DNA from 3 places in the Exiguobacterium sp. EA-TM-5 genome. Region 1 is predicted to be linked to each of the others. Evidence: riboswitches for the same ligand, from Rfam matches in the RefSeq annotation. Region 1 holds a riboswitch; each other region holds the start of a gene.
The links. A riboswitch is a leader RNA that binds a small molecule or an ion and turns the genes downstream of it on or off. The one in region 1 is predicted to bind thiamine pyrophosphate.

Region 1 (10,197 bases):
GTCGATCTCTTCTTGATTTCCCTTAAAGCTGGTGGAACGGGACTCAATCTCGCGTCCGCTGATACCGTCATTCTCTTTGATAGTTGGTGGAATCCGGCCGTCGAACAACAGGCAGCTGACCGTGCTCATCGTCTCGGACAACAGTCTGACGTGACGGTCATCAAATTGCTGACTCGCGGTACGATCGAAGAGAAAATGACAGAATTACAAGATCGAAAAGCACAAATGATTGATGCTGTCTTAACGGCACCGGACAGTGATGCTTTGACCGTTAAGGAACTCGTTCATCTCGTAACGACAAAGGAGGAACAACGGTGATCCTTGATCTCCTACTTGGTTATCTCATCGGCAGCATCCTTGGCGGGACACTTTGGAAGTACATCAGCCGCACTGATTTGGCACAAGTCGGCTCGGGAAACATCGGAGCCCGTAACGCCCATCGCGCCGGTGGGATTCCGGCCTTTTTATTCGTCTACTTGTTTGATGCTGCGAAGACAGTCCTTGCCTTGCATCTAACCGACGCGTTTTACCCCGTCGCTCTTGCCGTGCTCATCGGTCACTTGTTTCCGCTGTTTCATCCGCGAAGCGGTGGCAAAGGGTACGCTGTTTTTTCGGGAATCGTCTTTTCCATTACACCATGGGCATACCTAGGTGGATTAGGCATACTCGGACTTTCTTATCTCGTAACGAAAGATAGCGTCAAAGCGGGGCTGATTCCGGTTATTCTATTCCCATTACTACCAGTCTCCTTTAATGCGGGACCAATCAATATCTTGTGTACAGTCGCTGTGAGTCTACTTGTCCTATGGGCTCATGATGCACTTCACAAGCCAGTCATTACATAAGGAGGACGTCTCGATGATCGACTTTTCTATTGCAACTGCGGACGACGCGGAAGCAATCCATGAATTGAACTACCTCACCTTCACGGAAGAGATTCCGCAGCATCAACCGAACATCGAACGAAAGCGAATTGATCGTTTCCATGATCAGAACACTTACTTAATTGGTAAGGAAGACGATCGACTCGTTGCCATGATCGCCATTCGAACGAATCGTCCCTTTTCGCTTGAAGAAAAAGGCGTGACGTTAGATGAGACACTGACAGCCCCAGCAGAGATCCGCTTACTCAGCGTTCGACCAGAATACCGCAATAGCCGTACATTCATGCAACTGATGCGTTTTTTGATGGTTTTCTTAGAGCGGGAAACGATTGACTACGTCTATATCAGTGGGACGACACGAGAAGCGAAACTATATGCACGGTTCGGTTTCATACCATTTGCACCGACGCTCGGCAGTGGTGAAGCTCAATTCGTACCGATGTTGTTGTCGCGCGCGACATACGAACGCTCCGTCATCGCGGACGTCTTACGTCCTTTGCATTTTCTAGCGGGACCAGTCGAAGTCGCGCCGACAGTTCGCCAGGCGGCGCAACAAGCACCACGCCCACACCGAACAGCATCGATGCGACAACTTGATCGAGACTTACGAGGTCGTATGTGTCACTTGCTGGATCTTCCGCATGTCTCGATGGCTGTCGGTAGCGGTACCCTTGCGAACGATATCGTGGCGCAACAACTCAGCGGGCATGGGTTAATCCTAAACGGAGGTGAGTTTGGTCAACGCTTGATCGATCACGCGTCACGTGCCGGAAAGTCATTTGACATCCATCTACTTCCGCTTGGTCATCCAATCAACGTGGAACAACTTGCACATCAATTGAATGAGACGACGTATGACTGGGTCTGGTTAACGCATTGCGAGACGTCGACGGGTGTCCTCTATGACCTTGATGCAGTAAAAGAGTTGTTACCTCAACGAACTGAACTCGTCGTCGATGCGATCAGCGCCGTTGGGACTGGGCGTTTTTCATACGCTGGCTGCACTTTCGTCACGACCGTCTCTGGAAAAGCGATTGGGGGATTACCAGGTCTTGCGTTCATCGGGCACGTAGATAGCGTCTTACCTTCTCCCTCTATTCCACGTTATCTGGATCTCGGTCTCTATGCGGATGGGATTGCTTTTTCTGGGTCCTCGAATCTGTTGCTCGCTTGTCAGGCAGCACTGGATGCTCTCGATCTCGATCAAGCCGCAATCAAGATGACCTATCTTGAACAAGCCGTCCGCGCAACTGGCTTCCAACTGCTCGCGCAACAAGAAGCACAAGCACCAGGCATCCTAACGATCGTCCATCCGTCAGCAACTGATGTAGGCGATACTCTCCGGATTCAGGGTTATCATGTCCAATACGAAAGCGACTATCTTGTTCGCAATCAGTGGCTCCAAATTTCGACGATGGGACAGACGACGATGCGGCAAATTGAACGTCTCGTTCGTGTTTTAGTCCGTGAAAATCAACGAATCACCATAAAAAACGAAAAAAACGAAAGACCTCTCAACCCTTGATTTCAAGGGGTTTTGAGGTCTTTCGACTTTAAAAAAATAAAAAAAGATGTTTAAGGTTTTAAAACTTAGGGGTATAAACTCACTAGCACCGCATCAAACCGGTGACTTACTCACACATGTTTCTCAATATCAGCGTAATGACCTGGGAGAGAAATGCAAAGTCACGAAAGCGTCAGATTCAAGAGAGTCTGAAACCGATTGTCTTAGCATACTTAAATTGTTCAGGACTTGTCCTGCTCCAGCATTCATTACCTTTTGAGGGCTATACCAAATTCAAGGGGGAAATGAACATGTCAGTTAAATTAACAGCCGAAAAACGCGAGGTACGTCCACGCTCACTCCGTAAACAATTACGTCATGAAGGAAAAGCTCTTGGTGTCGTGTATGGTTACAAAGTGGAAAGTACACCAATCGCATTTGAAGAAAAAGAATTGCTTAAAATCGTCCGAGAAAACGGTGAGAACGTCTTGATTTCACTTAAACTCGACGGTAAAAACATCAACGTCTTGATTAACCGTCGTGACATGGATGTCTTCACACCAACCGTCGATCACGTTGAATTCATCGCTGTGAAAATGGATGAAGAAACAGAAGTGGAAGCAGACGTTGTACTCGTTGGAGAAGCAGCCGGTGCAAAAGTTGGCGGATTCCTCTCACAAACACTCTTTAAAGTAACAGTTGCAGCTACACCAGATAAATTACCAGAGAACGTCGAAGTTGACGTCACGAACCTCGAAATCGGAGATTCGATCTCTGTAGCCGATCTTCCAGAGCAAAAAGATTTCCGTATCGTCACTGAAGGCGACATTCAAGTCGCAGCAGTCGTTGAGTCGACACTTGAGCAAGAGCTTGAAGAAATCGAAGAAGCAGAAGCTGAGGCACAAGCTGAAGCTGGCGCAGACAACGAAGCGGAAGCACCAGAAGAGTCTTCAGAAGAAACAAAAGAAGACAACGAAGACAACAAATAAGTTCTTCAACGATACGCCTCTCGTGGCGTATCGTTTTTTTGTGTCTTGACAATAGACAGAAGATTGCCTAAAGTGAACAGCGTATCAACTATTCACTATATCCACTAGGGGAGCCCATTGGCTGAGACGATTCACTTCGGACCCTTCGAACCTGATCTAGTTCATACTAGCGTAGGAAAGTGGAGCGATCACATCCAATGACTCCTGCTGCGCGCAGTTTTTCTGAGGACCGCTCTCTTTTTTACGGAGGGCGGTCTTTTTTGTTGTCTCCCCCATTCTAAGGAGGACGTATCTAATGCAACACTGGAAAATGAAAGAAATCATGGTCATGATGATGCTCGCCGTCGCTTGCGGTGTCATCTATCTCGGTTGGTCGACACTGTGGTTACCGATGTCTGCGATCTTCGGTCCCGTCGGTGCTAACTGGATGTTCGGAATTTGGATCATCGCAAGTCCACTTGTCGCAGCGATCATCCAAAAGCCAGGAGCCGCTTTAATTGCGGAAGTCGTCGCGGCAGCCGTTGAGCTGTTCACGGGGAGTCACTTCGGTTTATCGGCACTGTTAATTGGTGTCTGCCAAGGTCTTGGTGCGGAACTCGTCTTTGCGATGACGCGTTACCGTCGTTATGACGCATGGACACTGATGTTGTCTGGTGTCGGAGCAGCCGTCGGAAGTATCGTCTACAGTCTGATTGCAAACGGATTCAGTTATTATACGACGACGACGTTACTCGCGACGATTGGCTTACAATTGATCAGCGGTGCGTTACTTGGGGGCTTACTCGCATGGATTCTCGTCCGTCGCCTCGTTGCGACTGGTGTGTTAAGTGGTTTTGCAGCCGGACGTGCGAAACGGGAAGTCGCATGATTACTGTCGACGACCTCAGCATCCGCTATCCGGGTCAGATGAAATCGGTGCTCGATCATGTATCGCTGACGATCGAACAAGGAACGACCCTTTTGCTTGGACGCAGTGGGAGTGGCAAGACGACACTGCTTCATGCCCTAGCCGGACTGACACCGGAGACGATTGAAGTCGAACAGACTGGTACCGTTACCCGGTCCGGTTCGGTCGGAGTCTTATTTCAAAATCCAGAAGAACAGTTCTGCATGGAAACGATCGGACGCGAAATCGCTTTTAGTTTAGAAAACCGGTCGATTCCAAGTGCGGAGATGGAGGAACGAATTGAACGCTTACTCGCACTCGTCGGTCTCCCTCTCCCCTTCTCGACACCGATCGCGAGTCTATCCGGGGGGATGAAACAGCGCCTCGCGCTCGCCGCAGTCCTAGCACTCGAACCAACCATTCTACTGCTCGATGAACCAACGGCGCAGATTGATCCAATCGGGCAACACGAACTGATGGCATTGATCTTTCAAATCCAGAAAGAACACGATTTAACGATCGTCTTAATCGAGCACCAACTCGATGTCTGTTTACCGTATGTCGACCAAGTCGTCTTACTTGAAGACGGAGCGATTACCGAGACAGCGCATCCACGGGATCTGTTCCCGCATGCCTACGTGCGGCTTCAAGCGAAAGGCATCGCCGTTCCGTCGCTCTTTCCTTATACAATCGAGACATTACCAGCTGGACCACAAGCGGCACGACTTTTTGCGCCTCCCCCTGTCGTTACAGCAGGAACTCCCTTGTTGCACGTTTCTGAATTGTCGACAAAAGCACCTTATCCGCTGACCCGTGCGACGTTTTCACTTCAAACGGGTGAATGGGTCATGGTACTTGGAGCAAATGGTTCCGGAAAAAGTACGCTACTCGCGACACTCGGTCGGTTGCTACCTCAGCGCGGAACGTATCAATTCCGCAATCGTCCGGCTCACCGGTATTCCAAGCGTCGTTTTTACGAACAAGTCGGCTACATCTTTCAACAACCGGATCTGCAGTTTCTCAAGCTGACAGTCGAAGCGGAAATCGACTGGAGTCACCGGGTAGCGACGAGCGACGAACGGAAGGCGTTACTCGATCGCTTGGAACTGACATCTGTCAAACAACAATCGCCGCTTGCTCTCAGTACCGGGCAACAAAGACGGCTCAGTGTCGCAACGATGCTCGGACAGGCGAAAGATTTGTTATTACTTGATGAGCCGACCTTCGGACAGGACGGATTGACGACCGAGCGTCTCATCGAGCAATTGCAAACGGAACAACAGCATGGGACGACGCTCGTCATGGCAACGCATGATATGGAGCTCGTCGCCCGTTACGCCCATCGTGTTCTCGTCATGGAGCAAGGACGTATCGTTTTTGATGGTCGTCCGAACGAATTGTTCGCTGATATTGCCTTACTTACGCGCTGTCAGCTCCAACGTCCGCTTTGTTACCAACGTCAGGAGGTGCATCACATTGCAAACGAACGCATCCCTGTTCGCTAAGCTCAATCCTGTCATCAAAGGAAGCGGATTATTTTTGATCATGTTTGCCCTGATTGCAACAACCGATTGGGTCAAGACGCTCGTGTTCCTTGGATTGGCAATTGGTTTGTTACTTCTGTCCGGCTGGGGTCCCATCGATTTCTTGAAACGGCTCGCGCCTTACAGTTTGTTGTTCGTGCTGACATTCTGGATGATGGCTGCTTTCGGTAAAGGAACAGACACCATCTGGTCATTCGGTTGGTTCCATGTCACGACAGAGAGCACCATGCATGGCTGGTTGCTCGCCTTACGAATGGCAGCGTTCGTCTGCTTGAGCCTCGCCTTCGTCACAACGACTGATGCGACACAGTTTGTAATGAGCTTAATTCATCAGACGAAGTTATCGCCCCGCTTCGCCTATGGCTTTCTCGCTGGGATCCGCTTTCTTCCGCAATTAATCGAAGAGGTGCGAGTCTTACGACAAGTCCGGATGATCCGCAACGTTCACAGTCGCTTCCCAGGTGACGCCTTTCTGTCGATCGGTTTACCTCTCTTTACACGTTCAATCCAGCGAGCAGAACGGATGGCCATCGCCATGGAAGCACGGCACTTCTCAGCAGAGCGGACGTATTATGAAATTCCGGAGGTTAGTCGTCGGGATATCATGTATCTACTCGCCATCGTGTCGTTCATTTGTCTCATCTTTTTGCTATGATTACCACCACCCGTATCCGGGTACACTTTAGCAAGACAGACTGAAGGAGAACGACATGAAACGAATCATCTTGATTGGTGCAGGTCATGCCCATCTGCATTGCATTACAGAGGGACCAACAGAAGACGTCGAGTGGTTGATCTTGAACGCATCGACGTATCAATACTACTCGGGTATGTACTCAGGACTTGCTGACGGAACATACGATATCGATGAAATTCGTGTCGACGTTGCCGCTTTATGTCATGCCCATGATAAACAATTCATAGAAGAGACTGTCGTAAAGATTGATCCTGTTGAAAAAGTTGTCTTCGGTGCATCTGGCAGACACTACACGTATGATGTCGCTTCAACGAACATTGGCTCGTTTGACTGGACAGAAGATACGACGCGTTTATCGATCAAGCCGAATTATCGCTTACCGGATACATTAAAGCGTCTGCAACAAGCAAAGTGTCCGGTCGTCATTGGAAGCGGCGCAGCTGCCGTCGAGATGGCAGCGTCCTTGAAAGCAGCGGGTGTACCGATCACTCTGATCACGGATCCAGAGTTACTTTCAGGACATCCATCAGCAAAAGCTGTTTCACGACGGTTAATAGAACTCGATGTGTACTGGATTCGGGAACGACCACTGAACGAGGTGTCTCCTCTTCACTTTTCACATCACTCACCAATTAATTCGGATGCGATCATCCGCTTAACGGGTGCCAAAGCACCGGCATTATTTGCAGGTAGCAATCTTTACACGGAAGACGGATTCCTACTCGTCAATGAACAGTTGCAAGCGCTCGATCATCCGGGTCTATTTGCAGCGGGTGACGCAGCAACACTTGTCTCCTATCCCGAGATTCCGAAAAATGGCGTCACAGCGGTCCGGCAAGCTCCGATATTACTTAAAAATCTTCTTCACTTCTTACAGGAGGAACCACTTCAGTCGTATCGTCCTCAGAAACACTATTTAACGATTTTATCGATGGGACCACGTCATGCGGTTTCCCTGTATGGCAAATATTTCTCAATTCATCCGTTCGGTTGGTACCTCAAGCGCTGGATTGATCAACGGTTCATGCGGAAGTATCGTTCTTAAAAGTATGCGCCGGCGCACACTTTTTTATGCAAAAAACAAGCAATGGACACTGTCCACTGCTTGTTTTTGGATTAGACCGTTTGGTTTCCTTTGACATACGACAGCAACGTCTCGTTGAACTTGTCTTGTTCGTCGAGCAACATCCCGTGCCCACTCTCTTCGAAGACTTCGAGTCGTGCATGTGGAATTTCCTTTTGCATTTCTTCCGCGAACTCGAACGGACAAACTTGGTCTTTTTTACCGTGGATGATCAACGTATCGACTTTGATGTTCCCGAGTTTTCCACGTAAGTCTTCATCACGTAATGCAATTGCTGACTGAATCGTACCGTGTGACGAAGCGGCAATGCTAAGACCATGGAACCATTGTTGGAGTGGTTCTGGATGTTCCTTCGCAAAGAAGATTTCCCCGAATCCTTTGAGCATCGACGGACGATCTTGTTTCGTGTCGGCAATCAATGCATCAACTTCTTCTTTTGTCATCCCGTATGGATAGCCGTCGCGTTGTGTAAAGACAGGGGCTGCGGCTCCGGCGAGAACAAGCTTGCTGACTTTTGAATCCCCGTATTGCAAGAGATAGGACAAGGCAATTCCTCCTCCCATCGAGAAACCGAGCAACGTGACATTCGATAATTTCAGCTGTTCGATGACTTCATTGATATCGGACGCCATCGTCTTATAATCGTATCCCGTTGCTGGTGCATCTGATTTGCCATAACCACGATAATCGATCCCAACGTAACGGTACCCTTCTTCGACGAGCAGATTCTTTTGATACTCGAACATGTTGTTGTTTGCAGGCCAGCCGTGTAAAAAGACGACCGGTTGACCCGATCCGACATCCTCGACGTAAATCTTCGTGCCATCAACTGATTGAATGAATGTACCCATCATAAAACCCCCATAGTAATAGATTGACCGTGCATGCATCTATTATTCCCGAGTCAAGAGATGTCAAACATCTTGATGCTAAAGTATTATAGAAAATTCTGTCTATTCTAGAAATTATGGTAAAATATAGTCACTAGGATAAAGGAGGTTTTCCATGAGACGCTATATACATACCGGTATTCTCGCAGGCGTAGTCCTACTTGCCGGATGCGGTAAAGAACAATACTTAGATCTTACATACGATGCCAATTACTGGGGCGGTATTTCGACTACCTTTGATGGTCAAGAGATACCGGATATCCCGAAAAAACAAACTGCTGCTTTGTTGAAGGGTTGTCAGCAAAAATCTGACATGAAGCGCTTACCTGACCGATACGTGCAACACGAAGGATTCGATTTGTATTTCCTACCTGCAAATATCCAAGGGCGTGAGTTCCAACACGCTCGTTTCCTATCAGACGAAAAAAAAGACTATCTGGCATGTCAGCCGATACGCCATGCGGATTATGCGGTCCATCAGATTAAACGAAGTGATTATCCATTCGTCGATTGGTCAAAACAACCGGTTAAAGCTAAATTGACGATTGTCCGCTTTAAACCTGTACCAAAAAAAGTAATGGATCAGCAAAAACAGGAGAATGAAGAAAGTAAGCAATCGAAAGAGATGGGACATTACCTCTTCCCGTCCTACCAGCTGTCCTTACCACCGGAAGGTCAATTCGTTCTTTTCATGAAAGACAAAAGTAAGGACGACGAACAAACACTTTTTGAGACGACCGAATCCCTATCCGGTTCCGAATTGAATTTAGCTTTTCGTGTCATTCCGAATAGTGGTTTGCAGCACACATCAATCGAACTAATGACCAGTGGTGATCGTATCGGAATTCCATCCGTCATTCAAGATCATGTGATGGGGCAATCGTATCAAATCGAACGAAAACAACTTCCTGATACACTTTCAGTGGGACAGACGGTTCCTTTTGCGACTGTTCGGAAGAAAGAAGAAGGCAAAATCATTCAGGAAACATCGATTTATATGCGTCTCAATCCGACTTACGAAAAACCCGCGAATTACAAATACGTATTCTTTGATACATCGCCAACCAGCTATGTCGGTTTTATCCATCAATCACCGAAACAGCTCGTCGAGAGCGATTATAAGTTTGTCTCGGCAATACCGGATAAATTAGCGAAAAAAATCGCTCAGGAATTAAAAGAGACCGACGTCATGGAGCCACAGGGCACGAAACTAAATCAGAAAAAATTAACATTGATGCGCCAAGGAAAAAGCCAAACGTTCGAGCTATTTGAACGCAAACGCGCCAAAAAGCTTGAAATCTATGTCGTTAAACCAGGATCAAAGAACGGTGCGAAGCTGTCGGGTACGACAAGTGAAGCACTCAGTGAGGTGCTTAACAAATGAACAAACGTTACTGGATCGGACTCACACTTGGAGCAACACTAGCATTAAGCGGTTGCCAAAGTGACGCCCCAAATTTTAAATGGGATTACTTATCGCAAATGTATGACGGAGGGCAATTCAACGAAAAAGAATCTCGCACCTTGTCAGCTAAAGAACGAACTGTCATCCAAAAAACGTGCGCGTCTAAAGTGAGCGATGCACCTACCGATTACGCTGTCGGCGATATCTATTCCGTCATGATGACGAATCCGTTCGAGGATTATGAAGGTCAAACCGTTCGTTACGTGAAAGCTGGAAAAAAGACGTATTTATATTGTCAGACATCGTTTAAAGGC
Region 2 (10,197 bases), 370 kb from region 1:
TCAGCAATCGTCCGGTAAGATGCCTGTAACTCTTGATGCGCCTGTTGTGCTTCTAAGAACTTCTGTTGAGCTATATCGACGGATAGTTCCTGCGCGACAGCGACAGCGTGTCGCGGATGGGTCGTGCTACCACAAACAGGACAAGCCGTTCCGTCCGTCAATCCTTTCGCAAGTTCAGCAGCTAGTTGCTCCCGTTCGCGTTTACGCGCTTCTTCATACTGGTGAGCCGCTGTCTCTTTTTGATCTCGAACGCTCGTACCGCGAACGATCAATTGTTGTCGTTCTGCTTCCAACTTGTCATGTTCAGCGTACTTCGTCGCTAGCTGTTGTAAGGTAAAGCGACGTTCTTGCGCCTGTAAGCGTTCCGCTCCAACGTTTTGCAGCGGACGAAGTTGTTCTTGAACCGTCTTACGGTCCACCCGTACTTGTTCAAGTTGTTTTCGTAACGTTTCCGGATCGAGTTGCTTCAACCGTTCCGAAAGCTGTTGTTGCTGTTGTTTCAAGACGGTTTCTGCTTCTAACCGTTCCCGTTCTTCCTGAATTTTTTCAAGGCGACGACTTAATTGTTCGATGTTCGGTTCTTCTACTAGCAAACGATTCACTTGTTCTTGTACGATCCCTTGTCGCTCCGTTAAGCGGTTGACCTGTTGCTCCGTTTCCTGTTCCCGCTGTTTAAGTTGCGTCAGTTGTTCCTGATCTTGTTGCCATTGATCATGAATCGGTGCAACGATTTGAGCGCGTTCAGCCGCTGTTGTTTCTTCTTGCATCCGCTCGATTTCCGGTAGGCAGTCTAGTAGCAACTGTTCCGTCTGTTGAAGCTTTTCTTGCTCTTGGAAAGCCGCTTCGAGTTGCTCGCCTTGTTGCAATTGCGTCGTTTTCTTCTCAACGATCGCACGAGTCTCTACTTCAGCTTGACGTGCAGCCGCTAACCATTCGTCGTGTTCTGTCGTCAAGGCGTCCGTCCGGAGACGAATATCTGCTTCTGTCAGTTCACTCCAGTTCGCTTGCAGTGGTAATTCCTCGAGTTTTGCCCACTGTTTCGTCTTCGTTTCCTTAATCCGTGCCGCAAGATCGAGCGCTTGCCGGTGCAAGCGTTGCTGGAACTCACCGTAGTGCTCCGTCTTGAACAGTTGCTTGAGAATCTGTAGCTTATCTTTCGACTCTGCCATCAACAGTTCACGGAACTTATTTTGCGGCAACAACAGGATTTGCGAAAACTGTTTATGATCGAGCTGGATCAACTCTTGAACGCGTTGTTTGATTTCCGGAATCTTGACCGCAAGCGGTTTCCACGTCGTCCCGTCGAACCGTGAGAACTCGGCTTCATGCGAATAACCGGTTTTGTTGACCGGATGCGGTTGACTCGGTTGGCGGATGATCCGGTACCGTTCCCCTTTAAGGGTAAACTCCAGTTCGACTTCCGTCTTTTGCTCAGGCACAGCGAAATGACTTCGCAGTTCGCTCATTTCCCGTTCGCCACCAGACGTCTCACCGTACAGAGCGAATGTTAGCGCATCGAAAATCGTCGTTTTCCCTGCCCCCGTATTCCCGGAAATGACGAACATCGTCCGCCCAGCAAGTGCTGTGAAATCAATCGTCTCTTCGCCAGCAAACGGTCCAAAGGCGCGTAATGTCAGTCGTTCTGGGCGCATGTCGCTTCCTCCTTCAAGACGGCTTGCATCGCTTCCGTCGGTTTCTTCTCACGGACTGCTTCATAAAACTCACTAAACAGATCCGCAACGGACGCATCCTTGACCTGTTCCCGCGACGCTTTGACCGCCCGTGTACTCTCGCGGACGAAACCGATTCGCTCGAGGTGCAAGATGTTCGGATAGATCTTTTTCAGCTTTCCCATCGGATCCATCAAGGCTTCGCCGTCCGTTAGATTGATTTTTAAGTAATCGTCCGTCGCTTGCGTCGCGACGAACGCCGGGTCTGTCAGTTCACTGAGACTACCGGTCACCTCTCGCAAGTCACGTTTTGGCGCAAGCGGTTCGAATCGACGATCGAACGCACCCGCATCGTTCAACGTCAACACATCGACCCCTTTAATATGATGTGCTTCTGAAAACGAATATTTCAAGAGTGATCCACTGTAGCGAACCGTCTCCGATTGAATCGCCAGCGGATTATGCAGATGACCGAGCGCCGTATAGGTAAACGGTGCAAATTGGCTCGCGCTGACTTGTCCTGCCGTACCGACCGACAATTGCCGCTCTGAATCCGTCTCGAGTCCACCGATGACAAAGGCATGTCCAACGAGGACACTCGGTCCCTCCGGTGAACAACTCGAAAGAATCGTTCGCATCGCGTCATCATGTGTCTTGATTGTCTCGTCCTTATGCACGTACCGGACTGTCGCTGGATCTGCGAAAGGCACCGGATAAAATGAAACCCCTTTGATCATGACGGGTGTAATGACCGGTGTTAGTTTTCCAACGAGATGCAGACCTGCCCGTTGCAACAAGGTCGTACCGAAACTCAAGCGTTCGGCCGAATCATGATTCCCACTAATTGCAACGACCGGGATGTCTCGGTCGAGAATCAAAGCAGCTAATGTCTCGTCAAGCAGTTCGACGGCTTCCGTCGGCGGCACGGCACGGTCGTATAAGTCTCCTGCAATGACGATCGCATCCGGTTTTTCTCGGTCGACGAGTGCTAAAAAATTCGCCAAAACCGCCCGTTGGTTCTCGAGCATTGATTCACCATGAACGATTTTTCCAAGATGCCAATCGGCAGTATGTATCCATTTCATCTTCATCACACTCACTTTTTAAATATAGTAGCTTAAGTGTAGCATGCGAGCGTTCGTTCTGCGACGAACATCCGTTTGGAATACCAAAAGCAGAAATGATTATGCTGCTTAGCGACTCAACCATAAATACTGCAGAAATAACAAGGTGTACTTCCTCTTGTTTAAGAGAAATACTACTCGTTATCTTTAGACTGAATTCCATAAATGATTTATACGATGTTCAGACAAATCCGACAAACATTTTGTTTTTTTGAGAAATCCTATTTTAGACCGCTCCCAATATCCAATAAATGTATTTCGTGTTAAGCTAGTAACGTCACATCTTAAGTAATAATTGAATCATGTTAGAACTTTCGTAAACGTTAATCGCTACGAATCATCCATCGAATATGAGGAGGTACAACATGAAAAAAATTATCCTGTTAGCTCTGTTATGTACTTCGTTATCGGCCTGTAACGTCAACGAGTCTAATCTCAGTTTTAGCGAGTTACAGACAGTACCTAACGATATACAAACGAAAATTGATCCCGACTTTAGTCTGCAATTAATCAATACGAAGGGCGATACCGCTTATGTTGTGTATCGCACAAAAAAATCAGTTGATACTGATCTTGAATCGCAAGAAAATACGGTAAAGATAAAATTAGATGAATCTAACGATACTAGTAAGAATGCGAAACAACATGTCTATAAATTAACGTTAGATCCTGAACATGAAATCATCGATGTCTATTTAAACGGGAAATCTACTGCATTTGATAATGTAACTAGTTCATGATTTTTTTATTTAAGTAAGAAAATAAACACATGCAAAATCCCCTCATTCTACTTTTGAAATGAGGGGATTTACAAACTAAGCAGGAGGCGAATGCCTCCTGCTTTCTGTGCTTTCACAACGAGCGTATTATTTCGTCCGTTGCTTTCTAAAACGTTGGACAGAACGAATCACGGAAACCGATCCGCCAATGATCGCGCCGACGCCGACGACGATGCCTGTTTTGAATTTTTTGCCCGTTGGTTCGGATGTATGCGTTGCTTGATTGTGTTCAAAAAGTTGTTGGAGGGGCGACGACGTCTCGACTTCGAGAATCTTCGATGCATCCTGATGCACATCTTCTCTACGTTCGACACTACAAGGTGACAGATAGAATGGGTTCAAGTTCGTCCGGTACCGATCCGGATTCCAGTTGGCTTGTTGGACAACTGCCTGTTTCTCTTCCGTCTGTGCCTGATCCTTCATCGGATCGAATTCTTGTTTCATCTGAATCACTCCTCTTCACGTTCAAAACCTATAGACCGTTTTACGTCTGAAGTCTTATTTACCTGTTTTTCAAACATTTAAAACACGTATATCAAAAATTAGTTTACTGTTTTTTGAACGTTTACCCGAAATAGGCATGATAGAGTCGTTTGGCTTTGACGAGATCGGATTCACCATGAATTAAGACGCGCCCATCTTGAAAGGCGACCATTCGATGTTCTTCTATTGTAAAAGCAAGTAAATACGGATTGTGAGCAGAAATTGCTGCGACCGGCTGAAGGCGTCGCTTCAACTGTTCGAGATCCCGCTTACCGTCCCCCCGAATTTGGACAGCGTCGCGACCGCAAAGTGCTGTAAAACGGACCGTCTGATCCGATAAATAAGGATACGTCGGTTGAGTACCACATGAGGGACATTCCTTTTGCTTCAACGATTGAACGTTGATTTGTTGGAATGTATTCGACCACACATCAAAGGCAAGTAAACGTGTCCGCATGGCATCCGTCTTTCCACTTAACCACTTCAGCGCTTCTGTCACTTGTAGAGAGGCGACCATCTGAACAGCTGGACTGATGATTCCTGCCGTATCACACGTCTCCTGATCACGTGGTAATTGATCGAGTAAACAATGGAGACACGGTGTCTCCCCCGGACGAACAGTGAAAGTAATCCCATAACTACCGACACATCCACCGTAAATCCACGGAATCGATCGCATCAATGCCATGTCGTTCATCAGTAAACGAATATCGAAATTATCCGTCGCGTCGATGATCAAATCGATGTCGTCTAACAGCCACGTCAGTGACGCCCGGTCGACGTCTAATACGTGTGCTTCGATCGTCACCGTCGAATTGATTGCCTCAAGACGCGCTTTCGCAGCAATCGCCTTCGGTACGATGTGACGCGCATCGTCCTCGGTATAAAGCTGTTGCCGTTGTAGATTACTCCACTCGACGTAATCCCGATCGACGATTCGGACGACGCCGACACCGGCACGAACGAGTTGTTCTGCCGATGCGGTTCCGAGCGCCCCCATCCCGATGATCAGCACCTTTGCTGCTGAAAAGCGCTCTTGTCCGGATTCCCCGATCGGTTGAAACCGAGTTTGGCGTGAGTAGCGGTTCATCGAATCAATCCACTCGTTGGACTACTCGCGATCGCATATTGTTTCTTCTCAATCCGTCCCGCTTCGTATCCTAAACGTCCCGCTTCAACTGCTAGTCGCATCGCGCGCGCCATCTTGACCGGGTCTTGAGCATGGGCGACCGCTGAGTTCAATAAGACACCGTCCGCTCCAAGTTCCATCGCATAGGCAACATCAGTCGGTGAACCAATGCCGGCGTCGACGATGACCGGGACCGTTGTCTGTTCGATAATGAATTGCAGATGAAGTGGGTTGAGAATACCTTGCCCGGAGCCGATTGGTGATGCTGCTGGCATGATCGCGTGACAGCCGAGTTCTTCGAGGCGTCGTGCAAGGACGACGTCGTCCGAAGTATATGGTAAGACGATGAATCCTTCTTTAAGCAACTCTTCAGAGGCGCGTAATGTCTCGATTGGGTCCGGTAACAAGGTCTTGTCGCAACCGATCACTTCAACTTTTACCATGTCACACATCCCGGATGCTCGTGCGAGCTTCGCTAACCGGACGGCTTCCTCTGCTGTCTTCGCACCAGCTGTGTTCGGCAGTAAATCGTACTTCGTTAAATCAAGCGACTCTAAGAAATTCGATTGTTGTTTATCAAAGATGTCGAGTCTCCGGATAGCGAACGTCAAGATTTGTGAAGCCGAAGCGTCAATCGCCTCCTGCTGTACCGTAGCATTCGTATATTTTCCTGTACCGAGTAATAACCGTGAGTCAAATGTCTTTTCTCCAATTTTCAGCATGTTTATCCTCCTCCTACGAAATGAACGATTTCAAATGTGTCATGATCCCGAACGACCGTCTGACCGTAAGCCCCGCGATCGATGATCACTCGGTTCTGTTCGACGATGACGAGCTTTTCCCCCAAGCCGAGTTGCACGAGCATATCCTCGATTGTTTCAATCTGTTCGATCTTATGGTCGTTTCCGTTAATCGTAATGTTCATCGGACTTCCTCCTTCTGGATCAACCGTAATGTATTTGCCAAGACCTCCGCTGTCGCCGGTGCGAGTAAAATCCCATGCCGGTGATGACCGGTCGCTAGGAAGATGCGACGCGATGACGAAGCGACTCCGATGTACGGTAAGCCGGATATCGTTTGTGGTCGTACGCCGGACCAGACTTCTTCGATGACTGCATCACGAATCGGTGGATAAAGCCGCACTGCTGCATGAAGCAGTGACGTAACCCCCGCGACACTGACGCCGACCGTCTCATCGTGCGGTAATTCGGTCGCACCGATCAAAATCCGTCCGTCCGCTTTCGGTACAAGATAGACAGAATCATTGAACAGAATCGAGCTTAACGGTCGTCCCGCGAGACGGACCGCCAAACACTCGCCTTTGACGCCATATGTCGCAATCGAAATGTCGGCTGTCGCAAGTATTGCTTGTGATCCGCGCCCAGCAGCCACCGTTACCGTACGTCCCGTCCATATTCCAGTATTCGACTCGATCTTCACGACATCATCACTCTCCTCGAGACGCGTGACATCCACCTGTTCTTCAATCGATACGCCACGTGCGTGTAAGGCACACATCAATGCATTGGTCATTCGTCGCGGGTCGATTTGACCGACCGATGGAAATAAGTATTCTTGTCCGTCTCGTTTTAACAAAAACGGTTGTTCCAGGTAGCCGCAATCGATGCCAGTCTCCCGTTCAAGTCGACGTGCGAGTAACGGATACAGACGGCGACTTCGAGCGGCTAGCGCATGCAGTTCATCACGTAGCTCAATATCCGTCGCAAGCATTCCGGCAGCTGCGCGACTCGTCCCTTGACCGCATGTTTCGCGCTCAAGGACAAGAACGGATTCGTTCTGACAGGCGAGACTGTAAGCAAGCGTCAAACCAATGACTCCACCACCAATGATGATGTGATCCGTCATACCCTAACCTCCTGATAACGCTGAATGGCAGCAAGTGGGTCCGTTTGACCGAGGATGCCGGATAAGACGGCGATTCCGGTTGCACCGGTCGCTGCGATCTCAGGAATACGATCTAGTGTGATGCCGCCGATTGCGATGACTGGTTTTGTCGTGAAGGTAACGACTTGTTTGAGAGCATCAACACCACGTGGCGGAAGATCCTGCTTCGACGCCGTCGGATAAATATGACCGTAGAGCAATTGATCAGCTCCTTCTGCCTCAGCCGCGAGCGCCTCTGCCAGTGAATGGACGGATTTACCGATTGTCAGATCTGGAAAGTGTCTTCGGACATCACCGACGCGTAAGGATCGTCGGGTCAACTGCACACCGATGCCAGCGACATGCGCAACGTCGACGCGGTCATGGACCGTTAATTGATCAGGCAAATATCCTTGCCGAAGGAGTGTTTCAATTAGATCAAGTAATTCTGCCGCTGATAAGTTCGGTTCCCGCAGATGCAATTGATTGGTATAGGGTTGAAGGAATTGAAAGATTTCGGCCCCATCTCGCAAATCGATCGAACCTGTTGAAATCAGATGTAAACGCATCATATCTTCCTTTCTAGACGAAAAAGGACCACTCCCGATGTTGAAAGGAGTGGTCCGAAAATGCGCTGCAGCGCTAAGGATATCTAAGGTTTCGAGCCACTTCCCTCCGCTAGTACGAACTAGATCAGGTTCAAAGGGTCCGGATACTTCCGTCTCAGTCTGCTGGGAGACTCCCCTAGTGTCTTTTCGTGTTTAATTGGCTTGCCCCATTAGTCTAGCATGAGTCGCTTTCCTTCGCTAGTCCTAGTTGAGCGCTTCCACTTGCTGAACGAGCTCCGATTTCGTCGGTCGCTGTTGCTTCTGGCTGTTGGCATACGTCTGCTTCAGCTTCAGGATTCGCATCACTTTCGCATCGAGCATCTCGGTCGTCAGCGTTTCATCTTTGACGGCTTGCATCACTTCAGCATGAACTTTCGCATAAGCACCTGCCTCTGAAAACATTGCCATGTCAGCTCCATTGACGAGTGATTGCCGCGCCGCTTCCGCAAGACCGTATTGTTGCGTGATCGCTCCCATGACGAGATCATCTGTGATGATGACGCCGTTGAATCCGAGTTTCTGACGCAAGAGATCAGTCAGGATCGGCTTCGAGAGCGAGGATGGATTTTGATCGTCATACGCGGGATACAGAATATGGGCGACCATTATCATCTCGGCCCCCTCTTGAATCGCTTCTTGGAACGGTAACAGTTCCGTTCGCTTCAGTTCTTCCTTTGATGCCGTCACTTTCGGCAGTCCAACATGGGAATCGACACTCGTATTACCGTGACCAGGAAAATGTTTGACGACCGGAATCGTGCCAGTCTCTTGCATCCCGTGCATCAGTGCTGTACCGAACGTCGCGACGGTCTTCGGCTCTGCACTTAAGGCACGATCACCGATGATCGGATTGTTCGGATTACTGTTAACGTCAAGGACTGGTGCAAAGTCCATGTTGAATCCATAGTACCGCGATACATGACCGAGCGTGCGTCCGACGTCTTCCATTTTCGCCATATTTGCGCCTTGCGCCATACGTTGACTCGTCGGCAGACGTAATCGTTGATCAGGTACCCGACTGACCCGTCCGCCTTCCTCGTCAATCCCGACGAACGCATATGGCTTTTGGTTCGTCTCTTGAATCGCACGCGTGAACGTTAACAATTGTTCTTCTGACGTGATGTTTCCGCCGAGCAGTAAGACGCCACCAATCGCATGCGTCCGCAACAACTGCCGGTCTGCCGCTGAAAGTTCCGTACCAGCGACTCCGATATAGAGGAGCTGATCGATTTTTTCAGACGTCGACATCGCTGCCAGTTGTTGTTTTAGTTGTGCGTGTTGTCGTTCTTCCTTCGTCGGCTCAGGCTTTGGCTTCTTCGCTTCAGTCGGTTGCTTCGCTTCTGGTTGTGATGGTTTCGTTGATTCCGTCGTCTCCTGCGCACACCCTGCAAGCAACAGGCAGCCGATCAGTACAGTCTTCTTCACAAAGGATCCTCGCTCCGGACACCATTGATGGAATAATAGACGGAAATCTCAGCGTTCAGGGATTGTGAGACCGAACAATATTTATCTTTTGATAACGAAATGGCACGACGGACCTTATCTTCCGGCAAATCACCTTCGAGTCGGTAATGAATCGAGATCGATGTGAAACGCCGTGGATGATCCTCTGCCCGTTCTCCTTCAATATCCATCTCGAAATGAGTGATCGTCAAGCGCATCTTCTCTAAAATCGAGACGATATCAATCCCAGTACAGCCGGCAACGGCATGTAGCAGGAGCTCGGTCGGTCGTGGCGCTTGGTTTTCACCGCCGTTTTCGGGTGCTGCGTCCATCGCGAGATGATGACCTGATTCTGTTTGTCCACTAAACCCCATCTGTTTGTTCCATGTCACTGTCGCTTGCATCGTTTCCACTCCTTTATCAGTAGTCTTCTCCTGTAGTATACGCAAAAAACAGAAACCTTGGAAATTCACGCGCTATTTTGAATAATGGTTCTTTTCTCGGAATCACGCTTTGCGATACCCGACGAAATCGTTTCGTGCTATCCTGTTACTCATAGTTTCGCGCGCAAGCGCTAGAATTGAGGAATCATCCATGTCACCTACTACTCGTTTAAGTCGACGCGATTGGCTCTTGATTGCCACGTTGTCGCTCCTGACGTTCGTTCTCGGAACGAGCGAATTCGTCATCGTCGGAATCCTCGCTGAAATCTCCTCAGCCCTTGATATCACGATCGCAACAGCGGGTACGCTCGTCTCAGCCTTTGCCATCTCCTTTGCGATTGGTACACCAATCGTCATGTCGATGACCGGTCATCTGGAACGGCGTCGCCTGATCCTACGTCTGTTACTTGCCTGGGTCTTACTGAATCTTGCCAGTAGTTTTGCACCAAGTTATGAAGTATTGCTCGCAACCCGTATCCTGACAGCCATCTTGACCGGCGTCTTGATTTCACTCGCGATGGTCGTCGCAAGTGACGGTGTTCCGGTCGCGAAGCGCGGTGTTGCCGTCTCGTTCATTTTCGGTGGTTTTACACTCGCAAACGTCCTTGGTGTTCCGATTGGTACGTTCATCGGT
Region 3 (10,197 bases), on a different replicon from region 1:
TCAGCTTCTTCAAAGTTGCCTTTTAAAACTACATTAGTCATCTTTTCCAAGCTGCTCATCTCGTTTCTTCTTCAATTTTTCCATAAGACGTGACGACGATTTTTTAGGTGGGTGTTCTTCTAACTTTGTTCCTGATTCAAAATATATAATTTCTGGTGAATGTTCAGCTACTGTAGGGGTTAAATCAAACTTTTCTTTATTTCTATTCGCTTCTTTTTCAAATTTTTTATTATCACGTATAGCTTCAATCTTCTCTTTTTTACTTATAGGTTGGTGCGTAACTTGGTTTTTCCTTTTGACAGCTGATTTTATAATTTGATCCATCATTGTATCAGCGTTAATAGTTAGTTGTACTTGCTTCGAGCGGTTCTCTTCTTCTAAAAAATCTTCTTTATATTGCTGACTCGGCTCCAACAATATACATGTTTCAAAATCCATACCATCATCATTTGGAATATAGATTTTATCTAAATGTCGTGGATCATAGACAATATCAATGCTTTTATTTTTCAACTTGGCATACCATTGTTCTTCGATTGCTTGTTTTGAACCATATAATAAATTTTTAAATTTAATACCTGTTCTAGATATAGTGGCTTTACCTCTTGGCAGCACATTCAACCGTAAAATCGCTCTGTCTATTGTCCTTAAACGTCCTTTACGATTTTGTACACCCCATGTCCATAAATTAATAGGTGTTGGCACAATTTCATCTGTAATCATCTCTTTTTCCATTAGATATTTATCAATAATTTTATGATTATGATGGAGTATCATTGTAATAACTAATGCTGTAAATTCTTTTAAATTTAACGTGGCATCTAATCTGTAATCTCGATCTCCTCGTTCTCTATACTCTTTTTGAATAGCACCCGGAGCCTTTTGCTTAACTTTCCCATTAATCGTGCGGAATTTACGCTCAACAATCCCTTTTAAATCTCCTCTATAAGCAGTCGTATTTTCAATTTTAATATTTAAATTATTAATGAGCCCCGCAACAGAATAACCTTCGAATTCTCCTCGGTCAGCAATAATCACTTCTGGTAAATGATGTGTAGGCCACTGTTCTTCTGTAATATCTACTCCGTATTGTTTACAAAAATCAGTCTTATTAGCCACCATATTATCTAAAGCCATCATAGCACCTAGCCACGAAGGTCCTTCAAGTCCGACATACAGCCCCGTAACCATGCGCGGATAAACATCAATAATTGCATAAATAACCGGTCTACCAATAATTCGATTTGCATCAAAAGAACTCACTAAATAAATGTCTGCAATCGTTGCATCAACTTGAAACCTTGTACCTGGTCCATTTGTTTCAACTTTAGAATTACTTAAAATAGGGCGATGCTTTAACTCATATTCTTTCGCACTCTTACGAAATGTTATATCTTTTTTAGGATCTTCTAATTTTTTAAACCAATAATAAAATTGATTATATGAAGGAATCAAATTGGGTTCCCATATACGATACTGTATCTCACCATTTTCTTTGTATCGTGTAGAATAAAAATCTCTCAAAATAAAATGATATACATCTTTTAAAGAATAGTTATTATCTCTGCGATAGTATTTATTAATCGCATGCTCAAATTGGATTTTAATCTCGTCTGTGATGTTGATCCCGCTTCGCTGTTCTCCACTTATAGCTATTCTACGTGGACGACCAACCTTATCATTACTTAACTTTTTAGTTTTGCCTCTACCACCGGATTTTGCATAATCAGGTAACATTGCATTCTTATTCATCCCACGCTGCCAATAACGACTGAGGAGTTTTTTTACTTTTGTAGGTGTGACATCTAATTCCTGAGCTATCTCCTTAATTTTTATTTCTCTACCATTCTTCTGAAGCAAATCATTCATATGTTTTAAACAATATTTTTGAACAATATCCCAATCTAAATCTCGTTTCTGAATTTGAATATCTGTTAAGTCTTCATCTTCAATTACACATGCAAATGGATCCGTAATAATAATCCATTCTCTTTGTTCTACGTCTGTTAAAAACGATGTGAATAGCTCTTTCTTAGGCATTGATGTAATAGCATCCACATTAACGATATACACATAGGATTCTTTGATTTCAACAATAGGTATTCGTTTTGAGTCCTTCACAGATTGCAACACTTGATTAATATAAATCATCCGTATTTCACCTGCTTTAATTTACTTTCGTCAATGGTTTGAATAACCATAGTTTCTTCTATATTTAGTGGTTTTAACATATCTATTTGAACGATTTTTTGAGCTAACAAATGATAAAATAATGTCATTCCGCTGCCTAAAGACAAGTGCACTTCTTTATCAAACAAATTTGTGATTTATCGAATACTTTTATCCGTATCTAATACTCTCTTCAATAATTCAATTCCTAAATCTTCAATAGATTGTGGACTAATATTTTGGTATGCATCATATTGTTGAATATCATAATAGTCATGTATATAACTAATATTTCGTGCCAGTGTTTTAAGTATTTCTAATTCCGTCACAATACCCCAGTCCACACCTCTTTTTTTCCAATAAACACGCTCAATTTCAAACTTCTCAAGAACCCGTTCTTTTAAAAGTTCATCTTTCATTTTTATTGTTCTGGCAAGCTCTACGCTACCTTCACCTTTATCTACTGTTAATAAAAAATCAGTTGTCATGACAATTGGTTCACCAGTTTTCGGATCATTTGGATGTTTAATTCCTAATTCATCGGCAATGACAAGTGTTTCTTCTAACGGCAACAGCGGATATTGTTCTCGAATGTCGACAATAGAATCCGAAAATTCAGTTAAATAGAAGTAATTTCGCTCCAAATCCGATAAAAATTCATGTTGACTATTAGATGTTCTAGTTCTTTTTGACATAAAAACGAGGCTGGGACATAACTAGCTGAATTTAACAAAAAGAAGGAATTGTCATCACTCAGGATGTGCAATTCCTTCTTTTTTCGTTGTCTCTCGTCAAGCTGCCCTTCGGGCAACGCTTTGGATGAGCCATTTTCTTAAATTTACGGCCATGAGGATAAAGCCGAGCTCACGCTTCACCTTCGCTTTTCCTCTCACAGAAAAGCGAGTGAAACTCAAATTAGCCTTCAGATATCCAAAAACTGGTTCCATGTCTATCTTCCGCTTCGCATAGAGGGATCCTGTTTTTTGATCTGAAAGCCATTTTTTCATCTGTTCTTTTTGTTCTTCCCATGAAGTGTTTATGTGTACCTATCGGTGACGACCCTCTTTGGCCTTGGTACAACGGGAGCGAAACGGGCAGCCATCACACCCTTCGCTTTCATACACCTTGAAATCACGCGTGAATCCGTACCGATCTGTTCTCTTGGACATGTAACGGAACGTTACGTTTTGTCCATTAGGGCACACAAAACGATCCGACCTTTCATCATAAGGCCAGTTTGCTGTGTTAAATGGATCATTGCGCCATTTTCGCGACTTTTCTTTTTAGAACATCGTGTAAGGGATGAGTGGAATGCGCCCACGGCGCATCAGAATATCCTGATAATTCTCCTGACTCCCATAGCCGGCATCCGCAACGATATGTGGTGGTAGTGGTAAATATGAGCTGACCTTATCTAAGAAAGGGAGTAACGTCCGGGTATCCGTCGGGTTTGGATAAATATCATAAGCGAGTGTGTATTGTCCTTCGGTTGCGATTTGAACGTTATAGCCTGGCTTGAGTTGTCCATTTTGCATGTGATCTTTTTTCATTCGCATGAACGTCGCGTCCGTGTCCGTTTTCGAATAGCTATTCCGTCCAGCGAGCGTCCTCTTTTGGATGGCATATCTCTGTTTCCGCTCGATGAAATCTGTAATCTCCTTTCGAAGGAGACGTGGTTCCTTCCGTTCAGAACGTAGGCGTTTTCTTTCTTGGATGTCCTTACTCGCCTCGATTTTTTGGTTGATGGAGGCGATATGTGCGTCTACAGCTTCACCCATGTGTTCGAGTTCTGAGAGGGTGAGCTCGTCCGGGCTTTCACGTTCAATTTCCGGCAGGATGTCTTGTTCGACGAGGTTGTCATAGATACGGTTCGATTTGTCCACGAGAGACGTACTATGACGTTCGATCGATTTCCGCCAAACAAAAGTATATCGGTTCGCATTCGCCTCTAGCTTCGTACCATCGATAAAGATGGCTTCTTCATTGATTTCTCCCAATGTACACAGTGTCGCGACCACAGAAAAGTCATCCATCGCCATCTCTGGAAAGAGGCGATGGATGAAGTGGAGCACCTCAGACATACAGTTGTGAATCGTGAGTTGTATCGAAAGCGTCAGGAAACAATTGAACGTGTATTCACAGACACCAAAGAGAAGCATGGCATGCGTTGGAGCCGCTATCGAGGGCTGAAAAAAACGACGCTCCAAGCGATGCTTACTTTCATTGCCTTGAACCTCAAAAAGCTTGCGAATTGGTCCTGGGATTCCTTTGGGAATCCATGTCTTCAATACGTTTTAATGGGGAGTACATACAACAAACCCTCATTCCGATCACGAAATGAGGGTTTGTCTACAATCTGAGCGAAGAACTTAAGAGTTCTTCACTTTTTGTTTTTAAGACCTAATGGAATTGCAATAATAACAAGAATTCCAATGATAATAGTTAAATAAAATGGCACGCTTGATCCATCTTTATTTAGATCGTCAGTTAAAGAACCCGCTTTGAAAAACAACATGATTGAAATGACGGCGAGGACTACTGTATTAAATGATATGTATACAAAAGACGAAATTTTAGATGGAATAACCAAGAAGATTACATTTAATAAAACCAGAAAAACTAACAAGTAAAAAATTGAATTCAAAGAATCAAAAGTACCAGCCAAACAACCCCCCCCTTTAATTAGTATAAGAAAAATATAGCATTTTAATTTTAAAAATTGTAATTATCATATTACAAATGTCGCTTTTTAACATTTAAATCAGTGTGATTATATTTTTACAGCTCGATAATCGCGTCTCTGAGATTTCACGATATAATTCAATTTCCTCTGGATGCTGAGCTTCCCATTCGAGATTTTGCAACACTAAGATTTGTATCGTTTCTTTCATCTAAATCTTAAAGTTCGTAAATCGTAAGTCACGCCGATTCATATTTGATCTTTAAGGCTTTCTTCGAAATCTTTTCGGAATTTAACTAAACTTTTCATCTAATTTAATCAATTAAACCTAGATGCTCTCTAAATGTAGTACTTTGATAGGACACTTTAAACAATCCTCTTTTTTGTAACTCAGGAATGATCATGTCTACAAAATCTTCTAAACTTGATGGTAGTGACGGTGGCATTAAGTTGAAGCCATCCGCCACTCCTTCGTTAAACCAAGTTTCCATCTGATCCACAATTTCTTCCGGAGTACCAATCAATGTAAGGTGCCCTCCTCCGGCTGCTAAATAGCCTAACAGTTCTTTGAGCGTCGGATCCGTATCTTCGATAATCTCTAGAATCGTTTGATAGCGTCCAATGGGACCTGAAAAATCTTCAATTGATGGTAAGATCGGAATCTTTGCTTCGAGATCCCATGTGGAGCAGTCCTGTTGCAAAAAGAAACTCAATTGTTTTAATGCATTGACAACCGGTAATTTTTCATCTAGTTCGGCTTTTTTGGCTAGTGCCTCTTCTCTTGTTTTACCAACATACGTTACTAAGCCTGGGTATATCTTAATCTTCCGATTGGGTGATTCAGTCTGTGTAATTTGCTTATGGAGTTTTTCACGAAAAGCATGGGCTTGTTTAAAATTCCATGACACAGAATAGACAGCATCCGCATGTTTTGCTGCAAGGGCAATCCCTTGTTCAGAAGCCCCCGCTTGCATCGCTACTGGCTTTCCTTGGGGACTACGTGGCGTAGACAAGGGACCTTTTACGCTGAAATACGCTCCAGCATGATCGGTAGCTTGAATCCGTTCAGGATCAATCAATTGGTTATTTGATCGATTTGAGAGAAAAGCTGCTTGGTCCCACGATAAAAATAGCTTTTCCATCAAACTCGCAAATTCTTCCGCCTTGTTGTATCGTTCTTCCCTTGGAGGTAGTGTCTCCATCCCGTGGTTTAACGCTTCCCAATCTGTCATCGAAGTCACTAAGTTCCAGCCTACTCGTCCTTTCGTCACATGATCGAGACTTAGGAGTTGCCTGGCTGTTGTATATGGATTGGAGAACGTGCTCGATATCGTAGAGACTAATCCTATATGATTCGTCACTTGAGAAATAGCCGTCAGATTAATTAAAGGATCCAACCAAAAGGCAGGTAAATCCGTCGCATTGGTAGCCGGAAAGGATTGATTGTCAGCAAAAAATACCGCATCCAAACATCCGCCTTCCGCTATTTGAGCCAAACGCTGATAATAGCGACTCTCTCCGATTTCTTCAATTGCAGAATCAGGCATCAACCATGCGGCTTGGTGATGACCACATCCATATAACAAAACGCCAATATTTAACTGATTCCTGTTCGTCATCTTCCTTTCATGACTCCCTTCTTTCATCGCTGTGAATCTCTTTAGACGTCTGCCTTAGTTCATCGTTAGACCACCATCGACCGTTACGTTTTGACCCGTAATCCCGGATGCTGCTTCTGATGCCAAGAAGGCGACCATTTGCGCTACTTCTTCTGGACTTGTCACTCTTTTCAATGGGGTCGATTGGGCAATTAAGTCAAATACTTCAGGGGTTGTCACAGCACTCGCATCTGTTACTTTCAACAATCCACCGGAGACGACATTCACGTTTATGCCATATTGACCTAGTTCCGCGGCCAAATTGCGAGTAAATCCTATTAAGCCTGCTTTTGCTGTTGTGTATTCATGATAAGGAACAACTGGGTTTTGATAAAGGTTTGTTCCAATGCTGATGATACTACCGCTATGTCGTTCCATAAATTGCGGCAGGACACTTTGGATGGTGTAAAAAGCCGCTTTTAGCGTTCCATCCAGTTGCTTTTGATAATCTTCCCACTCTAAATCGATGAACGATTTTTGAGCAACCGGATCAAATTTAAAATCTACTAATGCATTATTGACGACAACATCGATTTGACCATAATGTGCTGTTGCGGATTGCATCATGCTCTCAACATCTTCCCGCTTCGTGACATCTGCATACAAGACAAGTGCATTCTCTGCTCCCAGTTCGATCACAAGGTTTTCTGCCGCCTCTTTGCTTTTATAGTAATTAATCACCACTTTAAATCCATTGTTCACTAACACCCTTGCAATCGTCGCCCCAAGTCCTCGGCTACTGCCCGTCACTAAAACTGTTCTGCTCATTCTTGTCCACTCCCTCATCCATTTCTGCAACTTAAATAGCGAAGTAGTAAATAAAAAAACGCAACTCTCCAAAAGGAAAGTTGCGCACGTCTAAATAATCACATAGCAAAGAGCGACATCATCGTCTCCGCTTGTTCATCAGAGTTTACACTTCCCTACGCTAGTACGACCTAGTTCAGGTTCAAAGGGTTTGAGTAGCTACTCATCTCAGTTTAACAACACCCCTAGTGATTCTATTTAAGTTACTTTCACTGTAGTGGTCTTGAAAACCCCTGTCAATGACTCTAACAGATAAATTCATTTCGAGTACTCTAAGAATCAAGTGAACGAGATGAACCTATGCGTCTATCAAGATTACTCCGATACAGTGACATCCTGTACCAAACGATTCTTTTTAGCATTTTTATCTTTGATGATTCCTTGATACGAAATCGATTCACTTTTCGTATCGACTACCGTGACTTGGAAATCCGAATCATTGATATTAGCGATATGGTATAGCTTTCCCTGCGCAATCATTGTATAGGAGCCATTGAAGCGGTAAGCATGCTGCCCTTCCACTTGATGTTGCTTGACTTGATTCGTCTTAAAGTCATAGGTACTCCATTTGATGCTTTTACTTTTTTCTGAATCAAACGTACCGTAAGCGATCAGTGATTGGCTATTTTCATCAGCATTAAAGTTCCCTTCCGCTGCATACGCATCAAGTGCTTTGATTCGTTTGATACCTTTGCCGTTATCTAGATAATAAGCGCTATCTTTTTCTACCCCTTCCGCATCATATGCGATTTCACGATAGACAATTCCATAGTCGTTCACTGCCACATAATGACGCTCTTGATTAGTCTTGAGTTGCTTGGATTGAAGCGTCTCCACTTTTCCTTTTGCAAGGTTGAGTAATAACACCGTCGATTTTTCCTTTGCTCCATGATCATCCCGTTGGACGTATACGTTCATGCCGTCTTGATGGAAGACACGGATGTCAGCCATTTCACGATCCGGTACCGTTAAACGATGAGAAAGCGTCTTTTTAAATTGTTTCTGTGTACTTTTGTCATAAGAATGATAGTTCAACTGAGATGCCTTTACTTCAATTCCGTATGTCCGCGAGCCCATTTCACTAGTAAATACGTCTTCCTTAGAAAGAAAGCGATAGAAATCAGCAGGGAAGTCTGCAGCGTAGCTATTGAACAACCCTGTGATATAGTTCTGCGACTCACTATGGATTTGACCGTCCAATTGGATATTGTATTGAGTAGGCTTGATGTCTCCATTTTCAATCTCGATGTTTACTTTTTTAAGAGCTTCTGCATTTTCTTTTCGTATACTCTCGACTTCATAATCCGATCCTTTAATGCTTACGGCGTAACCAAAATAACTGAGTAAGGTGACGCCAGCAATGCCTCCTACGATGATCAGTTCTTTATATCGTCTCATGACTTCCTCCTTCTAATGATTAAATAGATACTTTATGGTTCAGTAGTCGAACACATTTCCAACTTATATACGCAAAATAGATGAGGATAAAGGAAAGATAGACGAATACTTGTTGATTCGGGATCAGAATGCTAGTCAGATCAAATAAGTAACGTAATGCAATGAATGGTACGATTAAGAGCGCTACATCCTTTGCGATCGTCAGCAAAGCTTTCCCTTTTTGATAGGACCGTTCTGTCAAAACGAACAAGAAGACCATCGTGATGACGAAGAGTGCGAGCGCTAGAATGACGAATGTATCGATCACATTGAAGGTATAGAGCATGTTCAACGCAGCTGACTCCCCGATGATTTTTGATGCAGCTTGTAAATGTTCCGGGAGTAACCATTCGTAGAGTCGACGACTTAAAAGAATCGTGATCCACTGGATGCCCATGAAACCACATACAAATACTAATACTGTTGTCAGTTTGGATAAGAGGATTGTGATGCGTTTACCCGGTAGCATCAATAAACGGTAGATGTACTTGGACTCGCCATACCAATCGCGGTACCAAATCTGAAAAGCATATAGAATCGTGAACATGATACCGATTGCAATCATGTACTTGAAGTAGTTGGTCGCATCGCCAAACGTCAACGGTCCATTCAATTGATCAACGGCTTCCATTTCCGTAAGTCGCTCTTTTTTCATCAAATCCTCCAGCTTGGATTGATAATGAAGAACCTGATATACGACCGATGTGAGTTCAACAATCACTAACATCGTCAATATCGAAAGGTATAGTTTGAAGCTTCGCTTGATTTCCTCGTTTGATAGCATAAAGAATTTCTTCATGTCTGATAGACCTCCCTCATTCGATCCTGTACTGATTTCCCGTAAAGCTCACGCATCTCTTCCGAGTCATCTTCCTGTATGATGGTCCCGTTCTGAAGAAAAATAACGCGGTCGATGAGATGTTCCACTTCTGCAATCTCATGAGTCGTCATCAAGATGCCCTTCCCTTCCATATAGTGACTAGAGAAGATCCACGCAATTTGTTCTTTCGTAAATAAATCAATCCCAGCCAACGGTTCATCGAGCAGTAAGTAAGGTCGATTCATCGCAAATCCAATCAACAGATTAACCTTTGCTTTATTCCCTTTCGATAAATTGGCGATGCGGTCTGTCGCCATCAGTTTAAAGAACCCCATCAGCTCCTCTGCTACTTGTTGATCCCAATCCGGATAATAGTCGCGCATATAGGCGACGGCTTCTCCGACGCTCATATACCCAGGCATCGTAGAAAGATCCGGAACGAAAGCGATGCTATCGTGGGTCGTTTTCCCATCCACTTTGATTGTTCCAGCATCTACTGGGACTAAGCCCATGATGGCTTTCAAAATGGTGGATTTGCCTTCCCCATTCAATCCAATAAGACAGGTAAGTTGATTTAATGGAACAGTGAACGATACATCGTTCAGGACATTTTTTTTTGGACCATA

Region 2: linked by a shared signal. The riboswitch ahead of ACV3PA_RS12595 (thiamine phosphate synthase) and the one ahead of ACV3PA_RS10410 (ECF transporter S component) in region 1 are both predicted to bind thiamine pyrophosphate.
Region 3: linked by a shared signal. The riboswitch ahead of ACV3PA_RS17055 (3-oxoacyl-ACP reductase) and the one ahead of ACV3PA_RS10410 (ECF transporter S component) in region 1 are both predicted to bind thiamine pyrophosphate.

Annotation. Positions count from the first base shown of each region.
Region 1 is NZ_CM132670.1:1,999,949-2,010,145, reverse strand. It holds gene ACV3PA_RS10430 (DEAD/DEAH box helicase) at 1-318, shown strand, start outside; gene ACV3PA_RS10425 (glycerol-3-phosphate acyltransferase) at 315-845, shown strand; gene ACV3PA_RS10420 (GNAT family N-acetyltransferase) at 859-2,409, shown strand; gene ACV3PA_RS10415 (50S ribosomal protein L25/general stress protein Ctc) at 2,700-3,377, shown strand; TPP riboswitch at 3,474-3,572, shown strand; gene ACV3PA_RS10410 (ECF transporter S component) at 3,673-4,245, shown strand; gene ACV3PA_RS10405 (ABC transporter ATP-binding protein) at 4,242-5,768, shown strand; gene ACV3PA_RS10400 (energy-coupling factor transporter transmembrane component T family protein) at 5,740-6,462, shown strand; gene ACV3PA_RS10395 (NAD(P)/FAD-dependent oxidoreductase) at 6,518-7,549, shown strand; gene ACV3PA_RS10390 (alpha/beta fold hydrolase) at 7,621-8,439, opposite strand; gene ACV3PA_RS10385 (hypothetical protein) at 8,594-9,862, shown strand; gene ACV3PA_RS10380 (hypothetical protein) at 9,859-10,197, shown strand, end outside.
Region 2 is NZ_CM132670.1:2,370,763-2,380,959, forward strand. It holds gene ACV3PA_RS12555 (AAA family ATPase) at 1-1,652, opposite strand, end outside; gene ACV3PA_RS12560 (exonuclease SbcCD subunit D) at 1,634-2,755, opposite strand; gene ACV3PA_RS12565 (putative periplasmic lipoprotein) at 3,160-3,534, shown strand; gene ACV3PA_RS12570 (hypothetical protein) at 3,661-4,017, opposite strand; gene ACV3PA_RS12575 (ThiF family adenylyltransferase) at 4,139-5,146, opposite strand; gene ACV3PA_RS12580 (thiazole synthase) at 5,143-5,907, opposite strand; gene thiS (sulfur carrier protein ThiS) at 5,910-6,110, opposite strand; gene ACV3PA_RS12590 (FAD-dependent oxidoreductase) at 6,107-7,051, opposite strand; gene ACV3PA_RS12595 (thiamine phosphate synthase) at 7,048-7,641, opposite strand; TPP riboswitch at 7,723-7,825, opposite strand; gene nagZ (beta-N-acetylhexosaminidase) at 7,882-9,102, opposite strand; gene ACV3PA_RS12605 (OsmC family protein) at 9,099-9,524, opposite strand; gene ACV3PA_RS12610 (MFS transporter) at 9,715-10,197, shown strand, end outside.
Region 3 is NZ_JBSRPW010000003.1:152,000-162,196, reverse strand. It holds partial or broken gene ACV3PA_RS17095 (ATP-binding protein) at 1-59, opposite strand, end outside; gene ACV3PA_RS17090 (Mu transposase C-terminal domain-containing protein) at 34-2,151, opposite strand; gene ACV3PA_RS17085 (hypothetical protein) at 2,148-2,303, opposite strand; gene ACV3PA_RS17080 (TnsA endonuclease N-terminal domain-containing protein) at 2,328-2,741, opposite strand; partial or broken gene ACV3PA_RS17075 (IS1182 family transposase) at 2,961-4,157, opposite strand; partial or broken gene ACV3PA_RS17070 (transposase) at 4,161-4,529, shown strand; gene ACV3PA_RS17065 (hypothetical protein) at 4,550-4,834, opposite strand; gene ACV3PA_RS17060 (LLM class flavin-dependent oxidoreductase) at 5,164-6,468, opposite strand; gene ACV3PA_RS17055 (3-oxoacyl-ACP reductase) at 6,523-7,275, opposite strand; TPP riboswitch at 7,411-7,511, opposite strand; gene ACV3PA_RS17050 (hypothetical protein) at 7,630-8,712, opposite strand; gene ACV3PA_RS17045 (hypothetical protein) at 8,732-9,550, opposite strand; gene ACV3PA_RS17040 (ABC transporter ATP-binding protein) at 9,547-10,197, opposite strand, start outside.